3 regions of the Nonomuraea sp. NPDC048901 genome follow, and region 3 is predicted to be linked to each of the others. Evidence: riboswitches for the same ligand, from Rfam matches in the RefSeq annotation. Region 3 holds a riboswitch; each other region holds the start of a gene.

Region 1 (4,362 bases), on a different contig from region 3:
GTCAACGACGAGGCCCGGGAGATGGCCCGCGTCCGCAGCGCCACGGTGCGCGCGGTGCGCGACTTCTGGCACGAGGAGGGCTACCTCGAGGTCGAGACGCCCATGCTGCAGCCGATCCACGGCGGCGCGGCGGCCCGGCCGTTCAAGACCCACATCAACGCGTACAACATGGAGCTCTACCTTCGCATCGCGATCGAGCTCTACCTGAAGCGGCTCGTGGTCGGCGGCATCGAGAAGGTCTTCGAGATCAACCGCAACTTCCGCAACGAGGGCGCGGACTCCACGCACAACCCCGAGTTCACCATGATCGAGGCGTACGGCACCTACCTCGACTACAACGACATGGCCGACCTGACCCAGCGGATGTACCAGAAGGCCGTCGTGGCCGCTCTGGGCACCTCGGTGGTCGTCCACGACGGCGTCGAGGTGGACCTGGGCATCCCCGAGTGGCCGCGCATCACCCTGTACGGGGCGGTGTCCGAGGCGCTCGGCGAGGAGATCACCACGGAGACCCCGCTGGAGCAGGTCCGGAAACTCGCCGACGGGCGTGAGATCCACTGGGACCCGAAGTGGGGCCAGGGCAAGCTCGTCCAGGAGATCTTCGAGGCCCTCGTCGAGCACACGCTCATCCAGCCGACGTTCGTCATGGACTACCCGCTGGAGACCTCCCCGCTGACCCGCCAGCACCGCGACAACCCGCTGCTGACCGAGAAGTGGGACCTCATCGGGTTCGGCACCGAGCTGGGCACCGCCTACTCCGAGCTCGTCGACCCGGTCGAGCAGCGCCGGCGCCTGGTGGAACAGTCGCTGCTGGCCGCCGGGGGCGACCCGGAGGCCATGCAGCTGGACGAGGACTTCCTGCAGGCGCTGGAGTACGCCATGCCGCCCACGGGTGGCATGGGGGCCGGGATCGACCGGATGATCATGGCTTTCACCGGCAAGAGCATCCGGGAAACGATCTTGTTCCCGCTGGTCAAGCCGACCCACTGACCCGCCTGCCGCCGAAGAGTGTCGGCCCGGCTCCCACGCCGGGCCGTACCGGCCGCTGTCGGGTTGACAGCGGCCCGATCTCCTGCGGCGAGTAGGAGAACGCGGGCGGCGGCGTTCGCCGGTCCCTTAGCGCGGGGAGCGGGCATCTCCCGGCCGCCTGCGCCGAGTGGCTTCTCCCTCTGGCGCATGAACCGTTCATGGTCTTTGGCGGGCGCTGCTGACCCGGCGGCGCGGGGGTACAAAAGACTGCCCTAAGCAGCCACATTTCCGATATTTCGCATATTGAATGCGAAGAATATTCGCGTTTTACGGATTCGGCGCTCAGCAGGTTCGCGGCGCTCTTGGGGAGCGGGCTGGAGCCGTTGTAAGGGCGCCTGTGATCCCTCATCGGGCCCCGAAGTGTGCCGACATATGGCGAGTACTTCACATACAGCCGATCATGTCAATGGCGATGGTCAGAGGGCGGTATCCGCTGGCTTGACGACCTTTCCAGAATGCGTTTACCGTCTGCGAGACGAGCTGCAGCTCTGCTCGGACATAGACGTCTCGAGTTCTGCTGTTGGGGGGAGGGCTCCCGATGTATGTGCTCACTGAGAGCGTCGAGCTTAGCCACGCGGATCTGGCGTTGCTGGCGGAGCTTGCCAAGGGGGTCACGGTTGATCGGGTTGGCAGACGACTGGATATCAGCGGACGCACGGTACGCCGGAGACTTCGGGGTATCTGCGACCGCATCGGCGTCGCCACCGCGATCGAGGCCGTGGCCTGGGCCGCCCGCCGCCAGCTCATCTGACCGTTCGACCGGCCCAGCCGCCCGGGCCCCAGCTGTCAGAGTGCTTGTCGTGGTGTCCGGAGGTCAGTCGGCGATGCGTACGGCGCCCGCGAACGGGCGGCGGGCGATGGACGCGATGCGTACGACGTCGCCGGTCTGCGGCGCGTGGACCATCATGCCGCCGCCTATGTAGATGCCGACGTGGTGCAGGTCACCATAGAAGAAGACCAGGTCGCCGGCGCGCAGCTCCTCCTTGGAGATGTGCCGTCCGGCCGTCCACTGGTCGCCGGTGTAGTGCGGCAGTGAGATGCCCACCCGCTGGTAGGCCGCCATCACGAGGCCGGAGCAGTCGTACGAGGTCGGCCCCTCGGCGCCCCAGACGTACGGCTTGAGCTGCTGCGTGAGCGCCCACCTGGCGGCCGTGGCGGCCTTGCCGGCGCCGATGACCGGCAGGTCGACCCGCGTGGCCCGGGTGCCGGGACGGCCCGCCTCGCCGATCGCCCGCTTGAAGAGACTGCTCTCGACCTTGGCGACGAGCTTGGTGATCTTGTCGCGTTTGGTGCCGAGGCCCTCGACGATCTTCTCGACCTCGTCGATGCGCGTCTTGGCGCTGGCCCTTGCCTGCTCGGCGGCCTGCCTGGCCGTGGTCACCTGGTTGACCTCGAAGCCCTGCTGCTGCTCCAGCGCGTAGGTGGTGGCCGCCCGGTCGAGGAAGCTCTCGGGGTCGTCGGAGGTGCCGAATGCCAGCGCCTGGCCGAAGCCGCCGTTGATGTAGGCGTTCTGGGCCAGCAGCGCGGCCTTGGCGCGCTTCGCGGCCAGATCGGCCTCACTGGTGGACAGCGTCCTCTTGGCCGCCTCAGCCGACTTCTTGGCTGTCTTGAGCTTCTCCCGCTGGCCGTTGAACTCCTCGCTCAGCGTCTCGATCTGGGTGTGGAGCTCCTCGGCCTGCTTGGACAGGTCCTTCAGCGAGGGCTTGGGATCGGCGACGGCGGAGCCGACAGGTACGGCGAAGAGGAGGGTGGCGATGGTCGCCGCGATGACACCCAACCGGGTGGGGATCTTCCGGAGCTCAGAAGGGCGGGCCTGAGCGGCCGCCGGCTTCGTCTCGCGATCGCGGGTCTGCTTCACCAACCAGCTCCTCTCATCGGCGCCTACCGGGTTAGCTGACGGGTTCGGGCCGGAGCAGCCCTACCGAACGACTCGCTCGGATTCACCCCATGGGTGGTGGCGTCGGGATGAGGTCGCCACCGGCGGGTCCCCGGCTCCCCTTACGGGGATTGGGCGCGTCTCCACGCTGGCTCGCGTGGGTGACATCGTCGCTGGACACTAGTGCACTCCGGGTTCGTGCTCAACCAGAACTGCCAAGTCTGTAGAGGTTTCACAACCGAAGGGTCACGAGGTGATCTCGTGCTTGCCGGTGCAGGACAAACTTTATGTCCTTTTTGCACCAAGTTCGTCAAGGCATGGAAGCCTGATGGCCAAGGGATCCCTCATCGTGCTCGATCAACCACGAGATGTCATGAGATGGGAGAGACGTCAGAGTTACGGGGAGGCCGTAATCGGATCTGTACGCTGGAGACCCATGGAGCAGGTCGCCGAAGTGACAGTCCCGGACACGGAAGTCGTCGTCCGGCGTGCTCGCACGCCGGATGTCAGGACGATCCGTCTCCTGGTCGACACCTACGCGGGCGCCGGGCCCCGGCTTCTGGAGAAGGCCACCGTCACTCTGTACGAGGACGTGCAGGAGTTCTGGATCGCCGAGCGCGGCGGCCAAGTGGTCGGCTGTGGCGCGCTGCACGTGCTTTGGGAGGATCTCGCGGAGATTCGCACGGTGGCCGTTGATCCGGAGTTCCGAGGCTTCGGAATCGGGCACCGGATCGTCTCTTCCTTGATCAAAACGGCCCGGGAACTCGGCCTGCGCCGGGTTTTCTGTCTGACTTTTGAGGTGGATTTTTTCGCGAGGCATGGATTCCGCCCCGTACAGGGCACTCCGGTCTCACCCGAGGTCTATGCGGAGCTGCTGGCCTCGTACGACGAGGGTGTCGCCGAGTTCCTCGACCTCGAACACGTCAAGCCCAACACCCTGGGGAACACCCGCATGCTTCTCCACCTGACATCGGGTGACGCGGACCTTGACTAATGGGAAAGGTGATTGTTGATACCTATGTCGATACGTTGGGCAGCACAGGCATGTGTCCTGACACGTGCCACATGCGCACTCGAAGCGAGGTGACACGGTGAGCACCGGACAGCCGCCGTATCCACAGGACGAATCCGGCGAGAACTCTGCGCCTGGCGGATCTGAATACGGACATCACAACACGGGCCGTCCCTATGGCGAGCCCGACCCGGATGCGACGGTCGTTGGCTACCGGGCGGACGACGCCTACGGTCAGCAACCCAACTATGGGCAGCAGCAGCCGGGCTACGGCCAACAGCCGCAGTACGGTCAGCAGCAGCCGGGCTACGGCCAGCAGCCGCAGCAACCGCAGTACGGACAACAGCCGCAGTACGGTCAGCAGCCCGGCTACGGTCAGCAACCGGACTACGGCCAGCAGCCCGGCTACGGTCAGCAACCCGGATACGGTCAGCAGCAGGCTTCG
Region 2 (4,362 bases), on a different contig from region 3:
GTGAACGCCACCACGGCCAGGATCACCACACCGAGCACGACCAGCGCCCAACCGGCACCGGCCCGGCCGAACGCGACGTCCCCACCGTCCGCGACCCAGCCACCTGACACGGCACGGTCGCTCGGCGCGGCACGGTCGTCTGGCGCGGCACGGTCACTCGCTGTGGCACGGTCGTCTGGCACGGCGCGGTCCCTTGGTGCGGCACGGTCGTGTGGCGCGGCGCTACCGCCTGACGTGGCGGGGTCGCTTGATGCGGCGTCCTCGCCGGGCTGTGGTGCCGGGTTCCGATCGGGGCCCGCGTCGTCGTCAGGCGGCGGCATGCTGTCGTCGGTGCCCTGCAGATCGTCCATCCGCGTTCCCCTTACGCAAGCTGGTCCCGCACGTAGTCGCGCCACCGTGCCGTCAGCGTCCCTGCCGAGAGCCCGAGCCTGGTGAGCCCCCGGTCGATGCCACCCGTCTGGGCATCACGGTAGAGCCTCACCAGAGTCCCCTCACCGAACCGCTCGGCGATGAAGCGACACGCCAGCCACGCCTCCTGGTACGCCCGTGCCAGACGTGCAGGCTCCCGGCTGGACGGTGCGAATGCCGCAGGCCCTGGCAATTCGCCCGGCAAGTGCCCGGCCCGCACCTCGGCGGCCAACTCGGTGGCGGCCACCCGGACCGGCAACCCCGCGTCCCGGTAGCCCACGTAGTCGGCGAACCCCTCATAGAGCCACACCGGCAACCGCTTCGTCCCGGCCGCGACGTGAGTGAGCTCGTGCGTGAGCACGATGTCCCGCCCGGTGGGGGTCAGCCGGGCGAAGTTCTCGGGCACCACGACCACTCTCCCGCCATCGGCCACCGCCGCCAGCCCGTCGACACTCCCCACCCCGGCCACCCGAGCAGCCTCGGCCGCCGAGCCGGGCACGAGCACCACGGGCCGTACGGGGCGGCCGAGCACGGCGGAGACCCGCGACCCGGCGGCATCGGCCCGGCGCGCCAGATCACGAAGCGACTCGGGCGCCGCATGCTGGCTGACAACAACCGAACGCACACCTCGTACGACCTCGGAGCCGTCCCCCCAGAGTCCCCGCGCCTCCGCCGGAAGCTCACGATCACCGGCCGCCGGGTTGTGGCCGGTCGCGGACTGATCGGGCCCACCGGACGGCAGGTCACGAACCGCTGCCGAGAGGCCATCCGTCCCCGGAGACCGGTGCGGGGCGGCGCTGGCCGAGGCGAGGGCCAGGAGCAGCACCCCCACCCCCAAGACTCGGCGGCTCACCTGCACGGACACGTTCCCCGATCGTAGTCGTCCCGCGCCGCGAACCGGCCGTCGCGGAGAGACCCGGCTCCTCGTCGCGCAAAGGCCCGGCACGTCGTCGCGCAAAGGCCCGGCACGTCGTCGCGCAAAGCGTCGGCTCGTCGTCGCGGAAGGGCCCGGAACACGCGAAGGTCCCGTCCCAGCTGGGACGGGACCTTCGTGACGGTCTTGCAGGCCGGATCAGGCCGGACTTACAGGCCGGGACGCACCGCGCCCACGAACGACGCCTTGCGCCATCCGCTGAGCTTCTCGACGCGCACCGTCGAACCCGTCCTCGGCGAATGGACCATCTTGCCGTTGCCGACATACATGCCCACATGGCCGAGCCCATAGAAGAACATCAGGTCACCTGGCTTCAGATTCTTCCAGGAGACCTTCTTCTTGATGCGGGCGAACTGGCTGTTCGTCACGCGCGGGATCTTGACGCCGGCCTTCTTCCAGGCGTACTGGACGAGACCGGAGCAGTCGAAGGAACCAGGTCCTGTGGCCCCGTAACTGTACGGGTCACCGATCTGGTCCTTGGCCACGGCGACGGCCGTACGGGCCTTCACCTTTTGCCGAGCGACCGCTGTTTGTTGCGCGACCTTCTTCACGGACCTGACGGCTTTCGCCGCTGTATTGGTCCCGGAAACTTCGGCCGCATCACGCGTTGTCGCCGCCTGCGCCGTCGGGGCAGGGAGGACCAAACCTCCGGCCGTCACGGTCATCGTGAGCGCTGCGCCACTCAGGGCAATGCGGGACAGACGGGGGTTACTGGGGGAGGTAGACAGGATTTCTCCTTGGGACTTCCACGAACGCCTACCGGGTTAGCTGACGGATTCGGGCCTGGAAGTCGCCCTACGGCGCAATACGCGCCGATTCACCCCTGATCCCGGGAGCGGGATCGCTGGGTCCCCGGCTCCGTGCCTCCTGGCTGCACGGACTCGGCAGGCCACCGCCACGTAATGACATGTAGAAGGGCGGCGACCTAACGGATTTCTTTTCTGTCCACATCGGGGACCCGATGGAGAGTCGCGACGCCATGGCTTGTTCGCCGCGACGCCAGAAGCTACGCCCTTGAGTAACGAGCTGGCAAAGCCGTCATGGGGTTGTCAGGATCACTCAGAGGTGTCAGTAAAGTCCCCAACCCCAGCTGGAGCGCCGGGTTATGTTATTCAAATGTGACCCTTCTCACACTTGACGACACAGTGATCTGTCAGGTCCCTTTTGTCACTCTTGTCACACTGGTCCCGCTAGCAACACGCCCAGAGGGCGCGTGATCGTGTCGCGACTGCGCGGATGTGGCCGTCGCCAGGGTCGCCGACGGGCCGGGATCAGTGATCGTCGTCACCCGCTGAAGGCGTTCCAGCAGCGTTCAGCGACCCGGCCAGCGGCATCGGCCTGCGCGCCGAGGTCCGGCGACCAGCAAATCGGGATCAGTTGAACAGCCGGTCGGGTGCAGTTGAATAAGCGGCCAGAGCCCGTTGAACAGCCGGTCGGAGCCCGCTGACCACCGGGCCGAGTTCGTTGACCATTAGGCCGGGTCGTTGACCAGCAAACCGGGGTCCATTGACCACCCGGCCAAGGTCCGTTGGCCAGCAAGCCGGTAAGCCCACGTGGACCGCCAAGCGTTAATCGGCGGACCATCCGGTCCATGGCCACCGGAAACCACGGACCGGGTCAAGAGGACGCACGTCACGGCGCCCAGCGCGCTCCACCGGAGGAGCGTGTCCCTGGACAGAGCCCAGCCACGGACGGCGGGTGGGGCTCACCGTGCTTGCCGTACAGAAAATCAGTGGTTCTTCACCCAGAACAACCTACGGACGGATAGCTCCCACCAGGGTGCCGCCATAGGAGGACAGAGTGACGACCTTGACCACGTCGCCGGTCTGGGGGGCGTGCACGATCTGCCCGTTGCCCGCATAAATGCTGACATGTCCAAGCCCTGAGCTGAAGATCAGGTCGCCGGGCTGCAGGTCCTTCAGATCCACCTTGCGGGACGACCCCCAGGCCCACTGCTGCCACGTGGTCCGGGGCAGCGACACGCCCCCAGCGCGCCACGACGCCTGCGTGAGGCCCGAGCAGTCCCAGCCGCTCGGTCCCGTGCCGCCGAACACGTACGGCTTGCCCACCTGCGCGTAAGCGAACCTGAGCACCGCCGCCGCGTTGCCGGAGGCCGAGCCCGTGTACTTGATGCCGGTGCTGTTGGGGTCACCGGTCTTGTAGGCGCCGAGCTTGTCCAGCAGCTTCTTCTGCTTCGCGATCAGCTTGCGGACCTCCGAGCGCTCCTTCTCGACCCCGTCGCGCTCCTTGTCGGCCGCCTGCAGCGCCGCCTCGGCCTTGTCGCGTTCGTCCTTGAGCCCGCGGTTCTCGCGATCGAAGGCCGCCAGCCGCGCCACCTTCTCCTCCGACAGCTGCCCCGCGAGCGCCATGCCGCCCAGCAGGCCCGTGGGATCCGGCTGACCGATCATCGTGGGCCAGGAAGTGGCGTCGGGGCCGCGCGTGTAGGTGTCGACGGCCATGTCGATGACCTGGGCGCGCAGGGTGGCGACCGTCTCAAGCTTGCGTTTGTAGCTGGCGTTCAGCTTGCCGTATTCGCCTTGGGCCGCCTTGTACTTCTCGGTCGCCGTGTTGTAGCGGTCGACGACCTTGTCGGCCTGATCGTTCAGCTTCTTGAGCTTGGCTTTCGCCTGTTTGATCGTGGGCTTCGGCGCGGCCAGTGCCTCGCTTGTGGGGAAAAGCAGCAGCCCGATCGCGAGTCCCGCGGCCAGTGGCGCCCGGCCAAACCTCACAGTGTCGCCTCCAGGGGAATATATCTGGGGCGAAATGGTACAGAAGTGGCGGGTGTGCTTTCACCCTAACAACCGATTCGTAATCTACGCGCGGCCCAGCCTGCGCAGCAGCAGAGCCGACGGAACCGGTCTGGCTCCCATACGCCGGACGGACTCGGCCACCTCACGGTCAGAGGAGACCACCGCCATGGCCCGGCCCGGCGGCTCGGCGCGGACGAGCTGGCGGATCAGGTCGTCGGCGATCTCGCCGGGTGCGCTGAAGAGCACCCGCACCCCGCGCGGCGCCACCAC
Region 3 (4,362 bases):
CAGTACAGGCCACCATCGGAACGCTGCGGCCTTGGGCCTGTAAAGGTATGCAAGCCAAATGGCCAGCGCAAGCGAAACCTTTGGAAGCCGACCCGAAGGCCCTGTGTGGCCTAGGGTTCAGCCATTAATCCTTTACCTTTACCACGGCGTGGTGCCGTGCCTGAGCGGTGGGCCGCTGTGTCGCTGTTCGGGTTGTGCATAATGTCGCAGTGACTATGAACCGTAGTAGCGTGCTGCCCCGAGCGGTGTACCTCGTGGCCGGACTCGTGGTTGCAACGCTGGTGGCGGGGATGTTAGCCCTCGTCGACTACGAGCGACCGGCGAAGCCGCCCCGGCGTCTTCGGGCTGGACGCGGGAAGCCGGGCAAAGCTCGCCGGCGCCTGAACCGCCTGTTGTGGCGGCCCTCGACCGTCTGCGGGAGCCACACCTGCTTGTGGTCGCGAATCGTCCGCTGCCTGAACAAATGATCGAGCGGGTTCGAGTACGCAAAGGCGTGAGCTCCATGGAGATCGTCGATGCGGCGGCGATACCGCTCGGCGGTAGGAGGGTGGGAACGGTGGGGGTGGAACCATCGACCTTCCGGGCCTACACGCCCAAGCCGACCGTGCGCGGCGGCGAAGAGCAAACTGGGCGCCCCGTATGTCTGGGGCGCCGAGGGACCTGACGCCTTCGACTGTTCCGGCCTGATCCAGTGGGCCTTTGGCAGGGCGGGCATTCGGCTGCCGCGGGAGACGCATCAGCAGTTCGCCAGTGGACCCCGGGTCCCGTTTTCCCAGATGCGATCGGGTGACCTGATCTTCAGGCGGCTGGACCCCACCAACCCGGGCTACATTTCCCATGCCGCGATCTACTGGGGCGACGGAAAGATGATCCAAGCCCCGCAGGCGGGGGACGTCGTCAAACTGGTGCCCGCCCACACGCGCAATCTCGCAGGCGTGGTGAGGGTGATTGAGTGATCACGCGTTGACCCGCTGCGGTGCTTGCCTTGCGTATAACAACGTGTAGCGCACGGTATTGGTCGGTCTGCGTTGGATAGATCTTTTATGCCAAAAATCTCATTTCGGTAACCAGCCACCCTTTCTACCTACTACAGTCCTTCGTACTTGCCGGTGACTTGCCTTCGCGGTGGAGGCGGCCGGCTGGTGCCGAGGCCCGCGCCGCGGGAACCGGGGAACCAGAGCCTGGAGCGATCCACGCATGGGGTGAATCCGCCACGGATGCGGCGGTAGGGCGTCATCTCCTGGCCCGAACCCGTCAGCTAACCCGGTAGGCCATAAGGAGAAAGGGTCAAACCCCGGACCTATGCCATCCATTGTGGACGGGCTGCTCGACGCTGCCCAGAAAAATCTCGGCTATCGCGAGAAAACCGACGGCTACAGCAAGTTCGGTAACTGGTACTACGCCAACGTGGACAACAGCGACCCCTACTTCAAGACCGCCCCATGGTGCGACATGTTCATTACCTGGGCCGCCAACCAGGCGGGCGTCGAGAAGTACGTGGGGGATTTCGCCTACACCGTCGACCACGCCAAGTGGTTCAAGGAGCAGGACGCCTGGAGTGACAAGCCGGAGCCCGGCGCCATCGTCTTTTACGACTGGAGCGGGTCACGCGATGTGGAGCGGATCGACCATGCGGGCATCGTCGAGAAGGTACAGGGAGACCAGATCTCCACGATCGAGGCCAACGTCGACAAGGTGTGGCTCAAGCGCAAGGACAGGGACCAGAGCAAGGTCGTCGGCTACGGCCTTCCCCGCAAGGTCAAGGAGAAGTTCGGGGAGGGTGAGACGTTCGTCCTGACGGGCGGCAACCCGCGGACGCCTCTGGTCCGGAAAGGGGTCGTGCAGGCGGCGGGGAAGGCGCAGGAGACCGATGTCGTCCTGCCGACGGCCTCCACGGAGAGCATCGCGGTGTCTGGGGTCGTGTTCGCGGGCGTGCTCTGCGTTGCCGTCGTGGTCAGGCAGGTGAGACGTCGAAGCTCTGCCAGAGGCAGGCAGCAGCGGTATGCCGGCCGTCACCGTTCGATCATGGCGTAGCGGTTCATGATCTGGCAGGGCGGAAGGCGACGGTGAAGTCCGGCCCGCCGTTCTTGGACCCATAGACCGTGCCGTCCTCGGTGGCGGCTACCAGTCGCTGCGGGTCGGGTGTCCGCCAGCGCAGCAACCTGCCGAAGCAACTGGGCTGCGCCATGTTGGAGGACGGCTTGGTGGAGGTCAACGAGTTCGGGCAGAGCTCGGTGAAGGGAGTCTTCGCGGCCGGCGACATGGCCAGGCGGGCGTCCATGCCGTTCCCCGGCTGGCCAGGTGATCATCGCCGCCGGTCAGGGCGTCACCGCGGCCGTCGTGATCGATCAGGAGTTGCTGTACGCCTGAGCTCAGAGCAGCGAGAGCGTGTGGCAATGATGCGCGATCAGCGCGCTCACCCCCGGAAACACCGCCAGAGCCGCCGGTCCTGCGAGGAACAAGGTGACGGCCACCGTGCCCACCAGCCGCTCGCGGCGGTGGAGCGGCGCGGCCGGATTGAGCATGCGGCGCACCCTGCTCAACGCGTTCTCGCCTGCAGCGCCCAGAGCGAACGCGGGCACCCGCCCGGTGGCCAGACCGACCAGAGCCGCGGCGAGGTGCAGGCGCGGATGCTGTCCCGCGGCCACATCGTCGGCCCGCAACTCCACCAGGCGGGCCACCTCCGCTTTGGCCGTTGCGAACAGCGGGAGAGCAGGAAATGCCTTGGCCAGGCCTTCAGCCAGGGCAAGGAGAAGATGGTGGCGTCCTCGGAGATGGGCTCGCTCGTGCGCCAGCACCGCGGCCACATGCTCGGGCGGCAGGGCGTGGAGCGCCGCCGTGGTGATCACGGCCTTGTTCGCCCTGCCGGGCAGGCAGTACGCGAGCGGCTTGTCGTACTCCAGGACCACCGCGTCCAACTCGCCGTCACGCCGGCCCAGCAGGCTCAGCATCTCCGAGTGCCGGGCACGCTCGCGCCGTGAGGTCAGCAGCACCCTGATCACGCAGAACACAGTCCGTGCGGTGATGAACCCGCTGACCAGGACGGCCAGCCGGAATCCGGCGGAGGCCACGTCGACGTCGGATCCGTGGCCGAGAAACTGCTTGCACACCTCGAACAGCCTGGCCAACCCGTGCCCGACCGCGTCGCCGGGGATCGCGGCACTCAGCGCGGCCATCACCGCCGAGAGGACCGCGGAGATGTCCGCGGCCAGCCACATGGAGATCGCCAATCGGGGGGCCCGCTCGGCCCAGGCGGCCTTGACGAGCAGTCGCGGCAACACCGTGGCGGCACCCACGGCGTAGACGACGAGGACCAGGGCGACCGTCATGATCGACGGGTGTGCGCCGGGAACACCTGAAGGGCGGATTCCAGCGCGGCAGCCTCCTCCGGGGTCAGCCGCTCAAGGAAGTGAACCAGCGTGGCCGCCTGGTTACCGCCGCTGGCCAGCGTCTCGCGCATCAGCTCGGCGGTGTAGGACTCCTTGGTGCCGACTGGCTTGTACACGTACGCCTTACCCACCGGCTCGCGCTTCAGCAGGCCCTTTTTGTAGAGCTTGTCCATCACGGTCATCACGGTGGTGTAGGCGATCTCGCGATCCTGTCGCAAATCCTTCAGCACGTCTCTCACCGCGGCGGGGCGGTGGTACGACCACATCCGGTCCATGATCACCGACTCCAGGTCGCCCAACGTCCGCATCTTCTTGTGGCCTCCTGCCGCGATTTGTTTTCATGCTACTTGGGATCGTTGATACGGGGCCACAGTGTGCAACCTTGTGGACAACGCACATAGCTCCACGTTGCCAGTACTTCCAGCGCCATTTCGACGTGCGGGGCTCGGCGGCGGCTTTATGGGCGGACTGCGCCGAGGAGGCGGTTGCGCCAGTAGTCGTCGAGCTCGACGACCTTGATCACGTCTCCGGTCTGCGGCGCGTGGACCATCTTCCCGTTGCCCGCGTACATGCCCATATGTCCCAGGCCCTTGCTGAACAGCAGGTCCCCAGGCTGGAGGGCGTCCAGCGAGACGCGACGACTGGCGCCCCAGGCCCACTGTGTGTACGTCGTGCGGGGAATGGCGACCCCGGCGGTACGCCAGGAGGCCTGGGTGAGGCTGGAGCAGTCGTAGGAGTTCGGCCCATTGGCGCCGTACCCATACGGCTTGCCCACTTGCGCGAACGCGAACTGCAGCGCGATGCGGGCGTTGCCCGAGGCCGGGCCGGTGTACTTGATTCCCGTGCTGTTGGGATTGCCCGACTTGAAGGCGCCGAGCTTGCGAAGGATCTTGGTCTGCTGGGCGATCAGCTTCTCGACCTCGGTCTTGTCGTCGTCCACCTTCTCGCGCGCCTTGTCGGCCTCGGCCAGGAC

Evidence for each region. Region 3 has a riboswitch for cyclic di-AMP ahead of AB0C30_RS09905 (CHAP domain-containing protein). Riboswitches for the same ligand answer to the same signal wherever they lie in the genome.
Region 1: another riboswitch for cyclic di-AMP. It lies ahead of AB0C30_RS02650 (C40 family peptidase); the one in region 3 lies ahead of AB0C30_RS09905 (CHAP domain-containing protein).
Region 2: another riboswitch for cyclic di-AMP. It lies ahead of AB0C30_RS18405 (C40 family peptidase); the one in region 3 lies ahead of AB0C30_RS09905 (CHAP domain-containing protein).

The regions. Positions count from the first base shown of each region.
Region 1 covers NZ_JBEZFW010000001.1:528,402-532,763, forward strand. The annotation lists gene lysX (bifunctional lysylphosphatidylglycerol synthetase/lysine--tRNA ligase LysX) at 1-990, shown strand, start outside; gene AB0C30_RS02645 (LuxR C-terminal-related transcriptional regulator) at 1,568-1,780, shown strand; gene AB0C30_RS02650 (C40 family peptidase) at 1,844-2,887, opposite strand; cyclic di-AMP (ydaO/yuaA leader) riboswitch at 2,893-3,053, opposite strand; gene AB0C30_RS02655 (amino-acid N-acetyltransferase) at 3,342-3,899, shown strand; gene AB0C30_RS02660 (hypothetical protein) at 3,922-4,362, opposite strand, start outside.
Region 2 covers NZ_JBEZFW010000005.1:163,294-167,655, reverse strand. The annotation lists gene AB0C30_RS18415 (M48 family metallopeptidase) at 1-350, opposite strand, end outside; gene AB0C30_RS18410 (hypothetical protein) at 362-1,273, opposite strand; gene AB0C30_RS18405 (C40 family peptidase) at 1,492-2,007, opposite strand; cyclic di-AMP (ydaO/yuaA leader) riboswitch at 2,081-2,239, opposite strand; gene AB0C30_RS18400 (C40 family peptidase) at 3,097-4,071, opposite strand; gene AB0C30_RS18395 (NYN domain-containing protein) at 4,156-4,362, opposite strand, start outside.
Region 3 covers NZ_JBEZFW010000003.1:42,300-46,661, forward strand. The annotation lists gene AB0C30_RS09900 (NlpC/P60 family protein) at 516-956, shown strand; cyclic di-AMP (ydaO/yuaA leader) riboswitch at 1,134-1,288, shown strand; gene AB0C30_RS09905 (CHAP domain-containing protein) at 1,303-2,034, shown strand; gene AB0C30_RS09910 (M56 family metallopeptidase) at 2,373-3,329, opposite strand; gene AB0C30_RS09915 (BlaI/MecI/CopY family transcriptional regulator) at 3,326-3,697, opposite strand; gene AB0C30_RS09920 (C40 family peptidase) at 3,847-4,362, opposite strand, start outside.